Linked DNA regions of Verrucomicrobium spinosum DSM 4136 = JCM 18804. The protein of the gene in region 1 binds, or shares a complex with, the protein of each later gene. Links are inferred from orthologs where the notes say so. Each region holds a gene or a part of one and is shown in the gene's direction. Other genes may lie near its edges. The genes, in order: tsaE and tsaD.

Region 1 (7,224 bases):
GGGGGAGTTGGCGTGGGGGTGGGTGAGGACGCGTTGGGGCGGGGAGGGGCTGCTGGGATTCGCGTTCTTACGAACGCAACCACGAGCTTCTGGCTTCTAACTTCTAACTTCTAACTTCTAACTTCGAGCGTCGGGGAGCGGGCTTCTAGGGTCGGGGGGAGTCGAGGTTTTTTTGGGAGTGACTAGCTTCCCACTCGCGCTTGAGCAGTGCGAAGAGGTATTCGCTGCCCCATTGACCCTTGAACCACAGGCTCTCTACCAAATGGGCCTCCTGCCGGAAGCCGAGCCGTCGGAAAAGGGCGGCGGCGCGGTGGTTGAGGGCATCGGTGGAGGCGAGGACGCGATGTTTGTGCAGGGTGCCGAAGAGATAGTGGAGCACGCACTCGACCGCCTCGGTGGCATAGCCGCGGCCCTGGTACTGGGGGGAGAGGGTGATGCCCATTTCCATCTGCCGCCCGTCTTCCTGCAGGCAGTGCAGGCCGCAATCGCCGATGACGCGGCCTGTGGCGGTCTCGACGAAGGCGAGCTGGAACCAGGTGCCGGGAACGTCTGGCTGGGCGGTGCGCTGGGCCTCGATCAAACGGGCTGCGTCGTCCGGGCCGAACGATTCCCAGGACTGATAGCGAGCCACCTCAGGCAGGGAGCGGTAGGCGCACAACGCCTCCGCATCGCCGGGGTGGAGTGGGCGCAGCAGGAGACGCGCGGAGGTCAGGTGGCCTGGGAAGGGTTGTTTCATGGGGTGTAGCAGCCTGTCTTCATGTGATGTGCCTCGCAAAGGCGCGGCCGGGGGATGTCATTGTTTGTGACAGGGGATACGCCTTGTATCTCTTCCTGGCGCAGGTCGCGATGAGTGGTGCCCACTTTGTCGTCCGTTGTCAGCAGCGATCCTTTGCGGCGGCCAAAAAAACTCTTCGCTCGCAATGAGCATGGGGCCAGCCTGACAGTGAGCTTGGAAGGTTCGATTTATCAGCCTGCGCCTGCCCACTGGCGAGCTGGAGGTGCTGGCCACCTCACTGCTTGATGAACAGGCTTTCCTGACGGAGGAGTTCTTGCAAGACTACCACCGACGGTGGGGGATTTGACCTGCTTTAAAGTGCTCAAAGGGCGTCTGGCTTGAAGCCGGGCCGTTGGCCCTGAGCTTCGTTTGCCAAAGGGAGATCATTGGCCTCGCCAGCTTTCCCTGATGGCATTGGCGTAAACGCGGAACTCCAACCCTCTCCGATGTCGCTTCGGGGTTGGAGTTCCGTCCAAGTCTTGCGGGACGGGCAAGGGGGGACTCGGCCCACGGAAGCCCACTCAGGGTGAAGCCTGTGCCCCGTACAATTTCAGCCCCAACACCTTGACGCACTGCCCACTGACGTGCTGACGCACCGCGCACCGGCTCCCCTCCAGACCGTAAAACCGCCATTTGTTGCGTGCGGGACAATCTCATCGTAGGCTCGGCGACCATGAAAAACAAAGGCCTCGGATGTTTGCTTGCTTTCGTGATTGTTGCGCTGCTGGTCAGTCTGGCGCTGAATTTTGTGTCTTTTGCCGCCGTCCTGGGGATGGGGCTGGACAGTGCGTCCATTGGCTATGTGGAGCCGAAGCAGAAGTTCCGGGAGACGCTGGTGGAGGCGGGGGCGGCGGAGACGAAGGACAAGATCGTGCGCATTGACATCGAGGGCATCATCGCCAGCGGCCCAGCCGGGGATCTCTTTTCCGAAGGTGGGATGAATGTGGAGGCGATCCAGCGGGCGCTGGAGCAGGCCTCTGAGGACAAGTCTGTGAAGGCGATCGTGATCCGGGTGAACTCACCGGGGGGCGAGGTGACGGCCTCGGACAATCTCTACAACGCGGTGAAGAAGGCGGCGGCGAGGAAGAAGGTGGTGGTGTATATGGACTCGATCGCGGCCTCGGGCGGGTACTACCTGGCCTGTGGGGCGTCCAAGATCGTGGCCAATGAGACCACGCTGACGGCAAGCATCGGCGTGATCATCCAGAGCCTGAACTACAGCCAGACTTTTGGCAAAGTGGGCCTGGAGACGATGACCTTTGCCAGTGGCAAGTTCAAGGACACGTTGAGCGGCTCCCGCCCTATGCGAGAAGACGAGCGGGAGTACATCCAGAGCCTGGTCTCGGCGATGTATGACAAGTTCGTGGGCATCGTGGCCAAGGCACGTAACATTGATGAGGCGCAACTGCGCACGGGTGTGGCGGATGGCCGTGTGGTGACGGGCAAGCAGGCGCTGGAGTACAAGCTGGTGGACCAACTGGGCTATGTGGAAGATGCGTATGCCCTGGCGAAGGAACTGGGAAGCGCGAAGGATGCCATGGTGGTGAAGTACAGCCTGACGCCCTCTCTGGCGCAGTTGCTGGGCATCATGGGCAAGGCACAGGCCTCTTCTGGGGGCAAGGTGGAGCTTGATGTGAGCGATCGTCTGCTGCCGCGCCTGGAGGCGGGCAAGCCCTACCTGCTGCCGGCGCACATGGTGCGATAAGAGGGGCAACCCTCTGGCTTGACCCCTCTGACGAGACGACCCACGATGAGTGACCTGGCAACACTGGCTGTGATGCGCGACGTGTTCGCCATCGCGGGTCTGTCCCTGGCAATCGCCCTGACGGTGTACGGCGTGCTCCGTGTCACCCAGGACTTGCACTGGAATCTGGAGGGCAATGTGCTGGTGCGGCCCTACAAGACGGTGGATGTGTGTGTGGCCCTGGCACTCCTCTCTCTGATGGTGTGGGGGGGCATGCAGCGGGGTGAGGAGGGCACGCCAAAGGTGGAGGAGCTCTCTGATGCGGCCTCGGCGGCGGGGCTGTTTTTCAGTGCGGTGATCCTGATCTTTCTGAGCCTCATGCTGGTGGGCTATCTCACCATCTACCGGGGGCTGAACCCGGCGGAAATGTTTGGCCTGCGGCAGATGAGCATGGCGCGGGCGTTTGGGGTGTCGATCGGAGCGGTGCTCCTGGTGGTGCTGAGCATGGGACTCATCTTGTACGTCGCGACCTCCCTGGGTCTGGGATGGAAGGATGTGGACAGCTCTCCGCAAGACACGGTGAAAATCTTCAAGAACTCAGGGAATGTGGTGTCGAAGGTGTTGTTGGGCGTGCTGGCGATGGTTGTGGCCCCGCTGAGCGAGGAAATCTTCTTCCGCGGATTTCTGTACGGGGTGGTGAAGCGGTTCACGGACCGGTGGTTCGCGGCGATCTTTTCCGCGCTTGTCTTTGCGGCGGTGCATCATCATGTGGGCAGCCTGGTGCCGCTCTTCCTGCTGGCGATTGGTTTTGCCCTGGCCTATGAGACCACGGGCTGCCTGCTGGTGCCGGTGTTTATGCACGCGCTCTTCAATGCGGGGAACCTGGCGGCCCTGTCGCTTCAGGGATAGAGGAGGCAACGAGTGCACCTGCTATGAACGCGCCGGATTTACGCCTCACCCTGGCCAGCATCGGGGAGGATGAGCTGATCTCCCGCCTGGTGCAACATTTGCCACAGGGGCCGGAGGTGATTGCGGGTCCGGGTGATGACTGCGCGGTGGTGCGTGCGGTGGAGCCAGGTTGGGACCAGTTGCTGAAGACGGACTGCGTGGTGGAAGGTGTGCACTTCCTGCGGGAGGCGGCACCGGAGCAGGTGGGGTGGAAGGCGCTGGCCCGGGTGGTGAGTGATGTGGCCTCCATGGGCGGGGTGCCGCAGCATGCGCTGATCACGCTGGTGCTGCCGCGAGAGCTGGAGGTGAGCTGGGTGGAGCGGCTCTACGCGGGGCTTCGGAGGTGCGCGGAAACTTACGGGGTGAGCATTGTAGGTGGCGAGACGGCGGGAGGTCCGCTGGTGATGGTCTCGGTGAGCCTGACGGGCAAGGTGCGGGAGGGCCGCGTGCTGCGTCGCGATGGGGCCCGCGCGGGCGATGTGATCGCGGTGACGGGTCAGTTGGGGGGCTCCATCACGGGACACCATCTGAGTTTTGAGCCTCGGGTGGCGGAGGCTGGGTGGCTGGTGGAATCGCAGCAGGTGCAGGCGATGATGGATCTCAGTGATGGTTTGGCCAAGGATTTGCCGCGGATGGCTAAGGCCAGCGGGGTGGAGTTTGTGCTGGAGGAGGGGACCCTGCCGGTGAATCCGGGCTGCAGTGCGGCCCAGGCCTGGGGAGATGGGGAGGACTATGAGCTCCTGCTGGCCATCCCGGCGGCGGCTTGGGAGGCGCTGGCGGCGTCGTGGGCGGCGCGATTCCCGGAGGTGCCGCTCACGCGGATTGGCACCTTCGTCCCGATGGGATTGGGGGAGAAGCCGGACTTCGTTGAGACTGGTTGGGAGCACTTTGTGACGGCTCCCCCTGTGCAGGAGCTTGAGTCTGAGCGCTCTCATCGTAGGATACAGGCTGATGATTGAACTGGCCAGCGTTGAGGAGACCTTGCACTGGGGCCGCGAGCTGGCCTGCACCCTGAAGCCGGGTGATGTGGTGGCTCTGGTGGGCACCCTGGGTGCGGGCAAGACCCATGCGACCAAGGGCATTGTGGCCGGTCTGGGGAGCCTGGCGAATGTGAGCAGCCCCACCTTCACACTGGTGCATGAGTACAACGATGGCCGGCTGCCCGCGTTCCACTTTGACTTTTACCGCCTGGATTCCGCAGAGGAGGTGCTGGGCGTGGGCTGGGATGACATTCTGGCGGCCGATGGCGTGGTGATCGTGGAGTGGGCAGATCGTTTCCCGGAACTCCTGCCGGAGGGCACGCGGTGGTTCTACTTCACGATCCGTGAGGATGGGGTCAGGGAAGTGGAAGAGGGGGATGAAATGATAAATGAGGAATGATAAATTATAAATGATGAATGGGGGGGAGCCGGTATAGGGGACTGGTGGTTGCGGGGAACACCGCAGTTCATTTCTAATTTCAAATTTATCATCCCTAATTCTATCTGCACCATGTCTGCCTGTATTCTCGCCCTTGAAACGTCCACCCCGCAGGGGCAGGTGGCGCTGTGGCAGGAAGAGGAGGTGGTGTATGCAAAGGCGTTTTCCTCACAGCGCTCGCATAACTCGCAGCTGTTTGCCCCGTTGGAAGAAGCGCTGGAACTGGCGGGGGATGCGCTCGACCTGATCGTGGTGGGGACGGGGCCGGGCTCGTACACGGGTGTGCGCATTGGGATCGCGGCGGCGCAGGGGCTGGGCTGGGCCAGAGGTGTGCCGGTGATCGGACTGTGCTCGCTGCTGGCCCCGGAGGTGGAGGTGGTGCCGGATCACTATGTGATGTGCGGTGATGCGCGGCGGGGCCTTTTTTACGCCGTGCAGATCCAGCGTGGGGCGCTGAGGGTGGGAGAGATCCCGCTGATGGGTAAGAATGACTTTGTGCGTTTCCAGGAGGCGCATCGTGAGGTGCCCTGGTACACGCTGGATGCAGTGTCACCAGCGGAGCTTGAGGGTGTGGTCCCGGTGAGGCCGTCTGCGGTGGGGCTGGCCCGGCTGGCCGCGGGGTTGAGTGCGGAGAATGTGGCGGAATGGGCGGCGGCGGCGCTGGAGCCGGTGTATTTGAGTGCGCCGTTTATTACGAAGGCGAACCCGCTGCGCGGAGGGCAAGTAGGCAGTAGGCAGTAGGCAGTGCGTCAAGGCATTGGACCCGAAGCTGTACGGAGTACAGGCTAAAGCCCAATGCCATCAGGGAAAACGCATCGTCTTGCTGTTTTGCCTTGGCGCGCCTCGGAGCCGCGATGGTGCAACCGCCACGACTGTAACTAGTGAGCCCCATTCAGAAGGGCCGAAGGTCCGGGTTCATACCAGCCTGGGGCAACGCCCCAGGGATAGATGGCCAAACTACCCTTGAGGGCTGTAGGCCCGGTGTCAACAAGTCTGCCTATGACGAGCATCCCTGAATGACGTCGGGCCTACAGCCCTCAACATCTAAAACGAGCGCCTACCTTGGGCGTTGCCCAAGGCTGCAATGATACCGGACCTTCGGCCCTCAATACTTTCACAAAAGGGAGATGCTCGACCTCTCCACTTTTCCCTGATGGCATTGGGCTTTAGCCTGCCGATGCTCCCGGGCTTCGTGCTGCCCCCAGTGAGCACCCCCGCCCAAAATTACCCCTCCAGCCCTGCTGCGGAGCGGGGGCGGTGATATTGTGATTGGGCCTGCCGGGGAGGAGCCTGATGGGTGGCGGGATGCTGGCGACAGCGTCGCGTGGTGCAGAATGGCAATCGGCATGGGTGGGGGGGGCAGAGAGTGCAGATTTTTCACACGAAGGCACAAAGGCACAAAGGGTTGGCAAGACAGGAACAGGGCGGTGGAGGTCCCCTCTGGTGAGTTGAGGTCAGCGCCGGGGTTGGAGTACCGCTTTTAAGCGGAATCAGGATGCGAGCGTTCCAGGATGGGGCTTGCCCCAACGAGGCTGCCGATGGCTTGGGAATCCTGGGAAGGACTCCCACCTTGGGACGTTTGTGAAGTAATTCCGCTTGAAAGCGGTACTCCAACCCTGCTGCGGAGCGGGGGCGGTGATTTTGATCGGGCCTGCCGGGGAGGAGCCTGATGGGTGCCGTGGGTGCTGGCGATGGCGCCAGCGTAGCGCCGATTGGCAATCGGCATGGGTGGCGTGGTGGCGCTGCTGGGTACGTGGGGTTCGAGGAAGGGGGTGTGCGGCAGCCCTGGGCAAACTGAAGTTTGTACTACAAACAGCTTTCCGGGCGGCCGCATGGCGGGGTGGCAACAACAAAAAACCCGCCTCCGGCCCTTTGTGGGGGGCTGGAGTGCGGGTTCGCGGAAAGGGCAGTGCCCTGGGGTCGGCCTAGGACCAGAGGGGGGCGGGGTATTCGCCTTTTTCAGTGAGCGCGCGGATGCTGCTCACGACCACAGCCTTGTCTTCGGGGTAGGTGACGCCGAACCAGGAGCTGCTGGTTTCGAGCACTTCCACATCGGCCTTGCCCGCCTTGATGAGGAGGTCCACGACCTTGGGCACGTAGCACTCAGACTTGGGATCACTGCCGTGTTCCTTGAGGAAGTCCACAAAGGCTTCCTTGAGCTGGGGGAAGAGCTCGGGGGTGAAGCCCCAGAAGTTCATGCTCACGAGCTCGTTGCCGGTGAGTTCCACGGGTTTGTCAGGGTTTTCGTCGTTGCGGGCGCCGGTCTCCGTCTTGTAGATCTTGGTCATCTCTGTGACGGAGGCGAGCTTGCCGTCCTGGCTGGTGCACACGCCGCGGGCCACGCTGCCGTGCTCGGAGAGGGTGTTCCTAAGCTGGAAGCCGACCATGGAGTACTGGG
Region 2 (7,266 bases), 290 kb from region 1 along the record:
GGCGTATCGACGTACCTTCTGGATCTCGTCACCACCCAGACCTGCGCGGGGCAGGAACCCTTGAAACTGCCCAAATACCACTACGGCGGCCTGGGCGTGCGCGGCCCGGAGCCGTGGGACCCGGTGGACAAGGTGACCATGCTCACCTCCACTGGCGCGGATCGCACCAAAGGCGATGGCACCAAGGCCTCCTGGGTGTGGCTGGGCGGTGAGGTGGACGGCACGCTGACGGGCATCGCTGTCCTCATGCATCCAGACAATTTCCGGTTCCCCCAACCCTTGCGGCTGAATCCCAAGAACCCGCAACTGTGCATCGCCCCCTCCGCGGAGGGTGACTGGTCCATCGAGCCCGGCAAGCCTCTCGTCCTGCGCTACCGGTTTGTGATCCGCGATGGCAGACCGGACGCGGCTTTGCTGGACAGGCTGTTGCACGACTACGCAAATCCGGCCAAAGTGACGGTTGCCCCAACTGACTGACTCTGTCCCATTTCATGCCCGATCCCGCCCCTTTCCCGAAATCCCGCCTGGGAGTGCTTCTCATCGTCTCCGGCCCTTCTGGCTCCGGAAAAACCACTCTCTGCCGCCAGATCGCGGACCTGGGAGAGGCGGTGCACTCCGTCTCTGCCACCACCCGCAAACCCCGCCCGGGTGAGATGCATGGGAAAGACTATTTCTTCTTTTCCGAGGAGGAGTTCGAGGAGAAAATCGCCCGCGGCGAGTTCTTCGAGCACGCCCGGGTGCATGGCAATCTCTACGGCACCCTCAAGACCTATGTGAAGGAGAACCTGGAGCGCGGGGTGGATGTGGTGATGGACATCGATGTGCAGGGTGCCACGCTGGTGCGCGCCTGCGATGACGAACTGGTGCAACAGTGCCTGGCCGATGTTTTCATCCTGCCCGCCTCTGTCGATGCCCTGAAGGAGCGGCTCGCCGGCCGTGGTACCGAGGACGATGAGAGCCTGGAACTGCGCCTGCGCAACGCGCTGACCGAAATCGCCCACTGGCACAAGTACCGCTACGCCCTGGTGAGTGGCTCCCGCGAAGCCGACCTTGAGAAATTCCGCTCGCTGCTCCTCGCAGAGCGCATGCGAGTGGCCCGGCTCACCTAGACAATCGCTGATCGATCCGACCGAACTGATCCCGCCATGCCTTCGCCTTCCTCCTCCATGCGCCCCTTTTCCAACGTCTGGTTCAAGCTGCTCACCGGCGCGGCCCTGGTCACGCAGGGCCCGCTGCATTCCCAAGAGCCGGCCAAACCCGCCGCCCCCGCGCAGGAGGCGGCATTCGCCCAGTTCGAGCTGTTGACACGGGCCATGGAAATCATCCGCCAGAACTATGTGGATGAGAAGAAGGTGTCCTACGAGCAGCTCATCGAGGGTGCCCTGGACGGCATGCTCAAGAAGCTGGACCCCCACTGCGAGTACATGGGGAAGTCGCTCTTCGAGGAGATGCAGCAGGAGCAGCGCGACACCAGCGAAGGGGTGGGCATCACCATCGCCCTGCGTGAAGGCATGCTCACCATCATCACGGTGGATGAGCAGGGGCCCGCCGCGAAGGCCGGCGTCCTGCCCAATGACCAGATCATCCGCATCGGCGAGGTGCTGGCCGACAACATGAGCACCATGGAAGCCGTCCAACATCTGAAGGGCAAGGCCGGAGACGCGGTGCGCCTGACCGTGCGCCGCCCGGGCACAAAGCAGTTTCTGGATTTCAACCTCGTCCGCCAGGCCCTGCAGGAGAGCTCAGTGCGCGATGCGATGATGCTCCACGCCCGCCTTTCTTCTCCGTGGAAGATTGGCTACGCCCGCATCACCGAGTTCACCCAGGGAACCGTGAAGGATCTCTCCAATGAACTCGACCGACTGGAGAAGGAGGGCATGCAGGCTTTTGTTCTGGACCTCCGCAACAACCCGGGCGGCCTGATCGACTCCGCTGTAGGCGTCTGCGGCGAGTTCCTGCCCTCTGGCACGGTCGTGGTGACCACAGAAGGTCGTGTTGCGACCCAGAACCCACCGCCCTACCGCACGCCGCCACGCAATGGCAAGGCGCAGCGGAAGTACCCCATGTGCGTCCTCGTCAACCACGGCAGCGCCAGTGGCTCTGAACTTGTGGCCGGAGCCCTCCAGGATTTGAAGCGGGCGATCGTGGTGGGCACCACCAGCTTCGGCAAAGGGTCCGTGCAGACCGTGCTGCCCATGAAAAACGGTGCCGCCATGCGCCTCACCACGGCCAAGTACTACACCCCCAGCCATCGCACCATTCACGAGAATGGCGTGGAGCCCAACATCGTCTCTGCGCTGACCAGCGAGGAAGAGATGAAGATCATGCAGTGGCGCACCGCCAACACCCAGGGGGAAGGGCGGTCGCTGGATCTCGCCAAGCTCAATGACCGCCAGCTGGAGCGCGCCACGGATGTGCTCAAGGGCGTGATGACGTATGAGGAGTTCAAGAAAGGCGATGCCAAGCCGGCTGCAAAACCGCCCGTCGAAGCTCCGGCGGCCCCCACCAAGCCTCAGGAATCGCCGACACCGGCACCAGCGTCAGCGTCAACGCCTCCTGCGGCTCCTGCGCCAGCCCCTGCTCCGGCGGCTACCCCCGCGCCGTCTGGCACGACTCCACCGGCACCCTCCCCTACCCCTGCGCCAACTCCCGCGCCAGCCACCCCGGCTGCCCGTTGATCGTTTCCTTGTACCGCTTTCATGTCCGGATCCCGCCCGCCCTGCCTTCTTGCCCTGGAAACCTCTTGTGACGAGACCGCCGCGTCTGTGGTCACCACGGCTGGCGAAGTGCTGAGCAGCGAGGTCGCGTCCCAGATTGAGATCCACCGCGCCTATGGCGGCGTGGTGCCGGAGGTGGCTTCACGCAATCACATCCAGGTCATGCGCCTCGTGTGTGAGCAGGCCATGCAGAGTGCTGGCGTGGCCCTGCCGGAGATCACCGCCTTTGCCGCCACCAGCGGACCGGGCCTTGTGAGCTCGCTCCTTATTGGCAGCACCATGGCCAAGGCCCTTGCGCTTGCAGGGAAGAAGCCGTTCCTCGCCATCAATCATCTGGAGGGACACCTGCTCTCCCCCTTCATGACGAAGCCGGGTGAAGCCACAGGAGACACAGCAGCACCCATCCCTCCCCACCTGGCGTTGATCGTGAGCGGTGGTCACACCATGCTCATGAACGTGCGCGGAGTGGGGCAGTATGATCTGGTGGGGCGCACGCGCGACGACGCCGCTGGCGAGGCCTTTGACAAGGTGGCCAAGATGATCGGCCTGCCCTACCCCGGCGGCCCGGAGATTGACCGCCGCGCCCGCCACGGGCGGAGGGATGCCTACGAATTCCCCCGCAGCATGCTGGAAGCAGGAAACTACGAGTTCAGCTTCAGCGGGCTGAAGACCGCCGTGCTCTATCTCCTGCCCAAGATTGACCTGACGGATGAAGGCACCATGAACGATGTCTGCGCCTCCTTCCAGGAAGCCGTCATCGAGGTGCTGGTGAAGAAGACCGTGAACGCCGCCCGTCAGCATGGCCAGCGCATCATCGGCGTAAGTGGCGGTGTGAGCTGCAATCACCGGCTCCGCGAACGCTTCACGGAACGCTGCGCCAAGGCCGGCATCGAGCTCCGCCTCACCCCACCCACCTACAGCACCGACAACGCCGCCATGATCGGCTTCGCCGCCGTGCACCGTCACCTGACAGGCTATCAGAGCCCGTTGGAGATCGATGTCGATCCGAACTTGAGTTTGGTGGGCTGACCCGCTGCGCGGGAGACAGAAGACTGGAAGACGCCAGACACAAGACCTGAGCTGACGCACGAGATAGAGCACTCCACACAGCACTCAGCAAAAGGAGCGAGGGACATTCTTGTTCTGGTTCGCACCAAGCGTCCCATGACGTCGTCAATCATGAGCCTGCAATCAAGTCACGTGGATTGACCCCGCCCCATGTGCCCTGCCGCGCCCTCATGCCATCACGGCCCAAGGAGCGGTGTTTGTGCTTGCACAATCGCCGATGTGAAGCGGATCGCTTGACCGCCAACGCCGCTTCTCGGCCTGAGCTCGGTCTCGCAGCCACCCCCGGCCCTCCTCGCAACAGCTCGTTTCCTTGTACCACCAAGAGGCCGCACCACGACTGAACCGGCGGGACGCCGGTATCACTCACAGGCTGGAAGCCCATGTCACTTACGACTCGAATGGCGACGCCTCCGAGAATCTTTGAAGGTGCCCTCCCCTCTCCGCATCAACTCCCGCATGCCGCTCAAGCCAGCTCCAATCACTGTCGCCCCCCTTCACAACACGTCCCGGAGGGACGTCGGACATTAGCCGGTGGTGAAGGCCTGTAATCAGGCCGGGAACCACCGGATCCCGCACCCCAAAACCCATTGCGTCCCGGAGGGACGCCGGACCGGCCCTCCGAGACCCACGATGACTGTAATGCACGCGCGTCCCCAACAACGGTTCAGGCACAAACTCGCCCCCGCGCGCCGCCAGCACTCTCATCAACCTCTTTTGCTCTCATATAGCTTTACCAGGCTGAACTCTTTCGGGTCGTGGGCATTGCGAAAAATCGTAAACACCTGAATCGGACCCTTGGTAATGCCAATCTCAAAAGTCGTAGCCCTTGGATTCTTCAATACGTACTTCTCCATGCCCGTACCACACCAGTTCCAAGTCGTCGCCTCCCATTTTCCACCGCGTTTCTTTCTGAAGAATAGCTGCGGACGGCACTTGCTGTAGCCAAAATAATCAATGTCGATCCCGGTCCGGTTCTCCACCTGTAGCACCACGGTCGCAGACTTGTCATTCTGCGCGATTTTCTGAACCGTTATCACTGGAGCGGCCCTCAATTCTCTGTCGCAATCCTTGTGGGAGATCAATTCCTCCCAGCCGGGGCCTTTCACTCCCTTGACGCAACTGACAAGCGTGAACAGGGCGGCGATGACGCAAAGCGTTTTCATGGGATCATGCGGACGACGTGTTAGGCCAAGTTACACGGGCCATCACCGACAAGCAATGGTTGATCTTGCACCTGGAACCATGTCTCAACGCACCACCGCAGCACTCCCCAGCCTCTGCAACCCCTCCCAGCCATGCCAGGCCATGAACCCAGCAATGACCACCATCACGGCACAAGAGACATAGGGAGCCCGACGCATGAGCTCTCCGAAGCCCTTGAATCGCTTCTCCGCATGTCTCAGACTCCAGGCCGCCAGCACACCGGTGGCCACCATCGTGAGGGCCAGCCCCGTGCTGAAGGCTGCCACCATGGCGAACCCAAGGGTGAATTTCTTCAACTGCAGGCAGATCAGGAGCACGCTGAAGGCAGCAGGGCACGGCATCAAGCCACCCGTGATGCCGAACAGGGCGATCTGCGGGGTGGTCACCGTGCGCCCCTCGAACCGGCGGCGGATCTCATCAGCGTGTTCGCGCTCATGAGCATCCTGGTACTCCTCGTCTGACGCTGGAGGCTCATCCTCGCCCCCTTCTCGAAAGGCCACGCGATACGTATGACTGTGATCGCCATGGGACAGGCTCATTTCCACCTCGAACTCGTGCGGTTCTCGGATGTGCTGCTCGGACTCCAGCCAGTCGCCTTGCTGACGCAACGCGAAAGACTCCCTGACCCCACCTTCGCGGATGGTCGCAAGCGCCACTTGCGACGCTGCCGGCAACCTGGCTCCAGAAGGCACCCGCATCCGGAACACAGGCGGCACGCCATCCTCATGGATCTCGATGCCATAGCGACCATGCCCCGTGTTGATCCACTTCACCTCCCCATGGCCATGATCGTGCACATGGGCATGGGCATGAGTTGAGTGATCCCCATGATGATGATGGTGGTGGTGGTGGTGGTGACCGTGATCATGCCCATGCCCATGCCCGTGCCCATGGTGATGGTGATGATGCGAGTGGGCGTACGCCTCACGCACCTCCCGCCGGGTCCGGAAGAACATCCACACCGCCATGGCCAACACCAGCACTGCCGAGGCGATCTGCAGGTAAGGCTCGATCGCCTCCGCACTCCACTGACTGCCGAAGTAGAGCGCCCCTGCTGCCAGAGCCCAGATGATCAGGCTGTGAGAGATGGCGGCGGACACGCCCAGCAGCACCGCCTGGGCGATGGTGCCACGGATGGCAATGATGAAGGCCGCCATCATCGTCTTGGAATGGCCAGGCTCCAGACCATGAAGCGCGCCCAGAAGAATGGCCGTGGGGATGTAGAGCCAGGAGATGTGTTCAGGGTTCATGGAACAATCAGAAAGGGGTTAATCAGCGAAATCAGCGCAGGTACTTGCGGAGCACATCGATGAGCTCCTCACCCGCCTCGATGGGCGAATGGCCGTCATGGGCGTCATCCATGACATGATGGCGGATGTGCCCCTCCAGGACCTCCAGCATCAGGCTGTTGATGGCACCCCGGAAGGCCGCCAGCGTGTGCAAGACGTCACTGCAATCCTTCTCCTCGTCGATGGAGCGGTAGAGCCCTTCGAGCTGCCCCTGAAGGCGTCGGATGCGGGCCAGGAGGTGCGGCTTGTTCTGCGTGGTGTGTCCCATCTTGGGGAAATAGATACCCTAGGGGGGTATGGTATACAAGATTTTTAGACAGTGACCTCGGAAGGCCCGGACACCGACGACGAAACACCGGGGCGAATCAGCTTCCAGCGAACTGGCCTACTCCACCGGTACCCAGACGACATTCTCCGACTTGGAAGCAATGAGCACGGGAATGCCCCCGTCCCGGAGAGACGATGGACCGTAGCCGACGGTGCCAACCGCCGGACTACGCCCCCACACGCAATTCGCGTCCCGGAGGGACGCCGGAACGGACAGGAGATCACCTTGTGCAGCCTAAAGGGACCCTCGATAAGCGGCAGATGTACGTGTGCTACCGCCGAGGTGGAGCAGAGGGATCGACCACCCAACACTCATCACCGTTTTCATGTACTGAAACTCTGACGCCAAGGGCGTCAAACAAAACAGCCCGGAGTAAGGCGAGGCACGAGCCGCCACCCCGGGTACGCGGACATTTGCACCAGAACTCCGAAGTGAGTTCTACAAACCGTGGCAGCACCCCTGAGGCGACAATCCCCGAACTCGCCACCGCAACACTCACGCTGGGCTGGTTACAGCACACGGTCCGGCCAATGGGGTGAGCAACTCAACGGTGTGACCATCCAAGTCTTTGACCACTGCACGTCGCCCCCATTCAGAGTCGGCAGGCGAGCTGACAATAAGTGCGAAACGACCTTCAATCGTTTTCTGTGGCATACGGCTC

The links.
Region 2: the proteins of tsaE (region 1) and tsaD are in contact, whole or in part, in a crystal structure (PDB 6N9A), measured with the Thermotoga maritima proteins. The link is inferred for Verrucomicrobium spinosum DSM 4136 = JCM 18804 from one-to-one orthologs. Residues at the interface, in WP_004082108.1 of Thermotoga maritima: Leu37, Gly38, Lys46, Lys57, Val59, Lys60, Ser61, Thr63, Phe64, Thr65, Leu66, Met67, Val69, Pro71, Tyr82, Arg83, Leu84, Asp86, Asp88, Phe89, Asp93, Ile128, Asp130, Glu131, Arg134; in WP_004082750.1 of Thermotoga maritima: Cys10, Asp11, Arg49, His50, Leu82, Gly84, Gly135, Gly136, Glu154, Thr155, Leu156, Asp157, Asp158, Ser159, Glu162, Asp165, Lys166, Arg169, Leu170, Tyr175, Lys213, Thr214, Leu217, Tyr218, Gln221, Arg222, Asn324.

The regions. Positions count from the first base shown.
Region 1 is NZ_ABIZ01000001.1:6,911,257-6,918,480, reverse strand. The notes cover bases 3,118-6,072. They hold tsaE (tRNA (adenosine(37)-N6)-threonylcarbamoyltransferase complex ATPase subunit type 1 TsaE), read left to right. Parts: upstream 3,118-4,358; coding sequence 4,359-4,787; downstream 4,788-6,072. Other genes in these bases: tsaB (tRNA (adenosine(37)-N6)-threonylcarbamoyltransferase complex dimerization subunit type 1 TsaB), read left to right, coding at 4,899-5,567; VSP_RS37765 (thiamine-phosphate kinase), read left to right, coding at 3,392-4,366; VSP_RS28170 (CPBP family intramembrane glutamic endopeptidase), read left to right, coding at 3,118-3,368. Outside these bases: VSP_RS28185 (GNAT family N-acetyltransferase), read right to left, coding at 146-736; signal peptide peptidase SppA, read left to right, coding at 1,449-2,480; more of VSP_RS28170, read left to right, coding at 2,526-3,117; VSP_RS28150 (nucleotidyltransferase family protein), read right to left, coding at 6,752-7,224. UniProt on the Escherichia coli protein: Required for the formation of a threonylcarbamoyl group on adenosine at position 37 (t(6)A37) in tRNAs that read codons beginning with adenine.
Region 2 is NZ_ABIZ01000001.1:7,202,566-7,209,831, forward strand. Bases 1,726-4,722 are described here. They hold tsaD (tRNA (adenosine(37)-N6)-threonylcarbamoyltransferase complex transferase subunit TsaD), read left to right. Parts: upstream 1,726-2,699; coding sequence 2,700-3,746; downstream 3,747-4,722. Other genes in these bases: VSP_RS37935 (S41 family peptidase), read left to right, coding at 1,726-2,678; VSP_RS29180 (hypothetical protein), read right to left, coding at 4,490-4,722. Also shown: VSP_RS40210 (DUF6807 domain-containing protein), read left to right, coding at 1-477; gmk (guanylate kinase), read left to right, coding at 492-1,109; more of VSP_RS37935, read left to right, coding at 1,146-1,725; more of VSP_RS29180, read right to left, coding at 4,723-4,948; VSP_RS29185 (HoxN/HupN/NixA family nickel/cobalt transporter), read right to left, coding at 5,033-6,238; VSP_RS29190 (metal/formaldehyde-sensitive transcriptional repressor), read right to left, coding at 6,270-6,545; VSP_RS29195 (hypothetical protein), read right to left, coding at 7,240-7,266.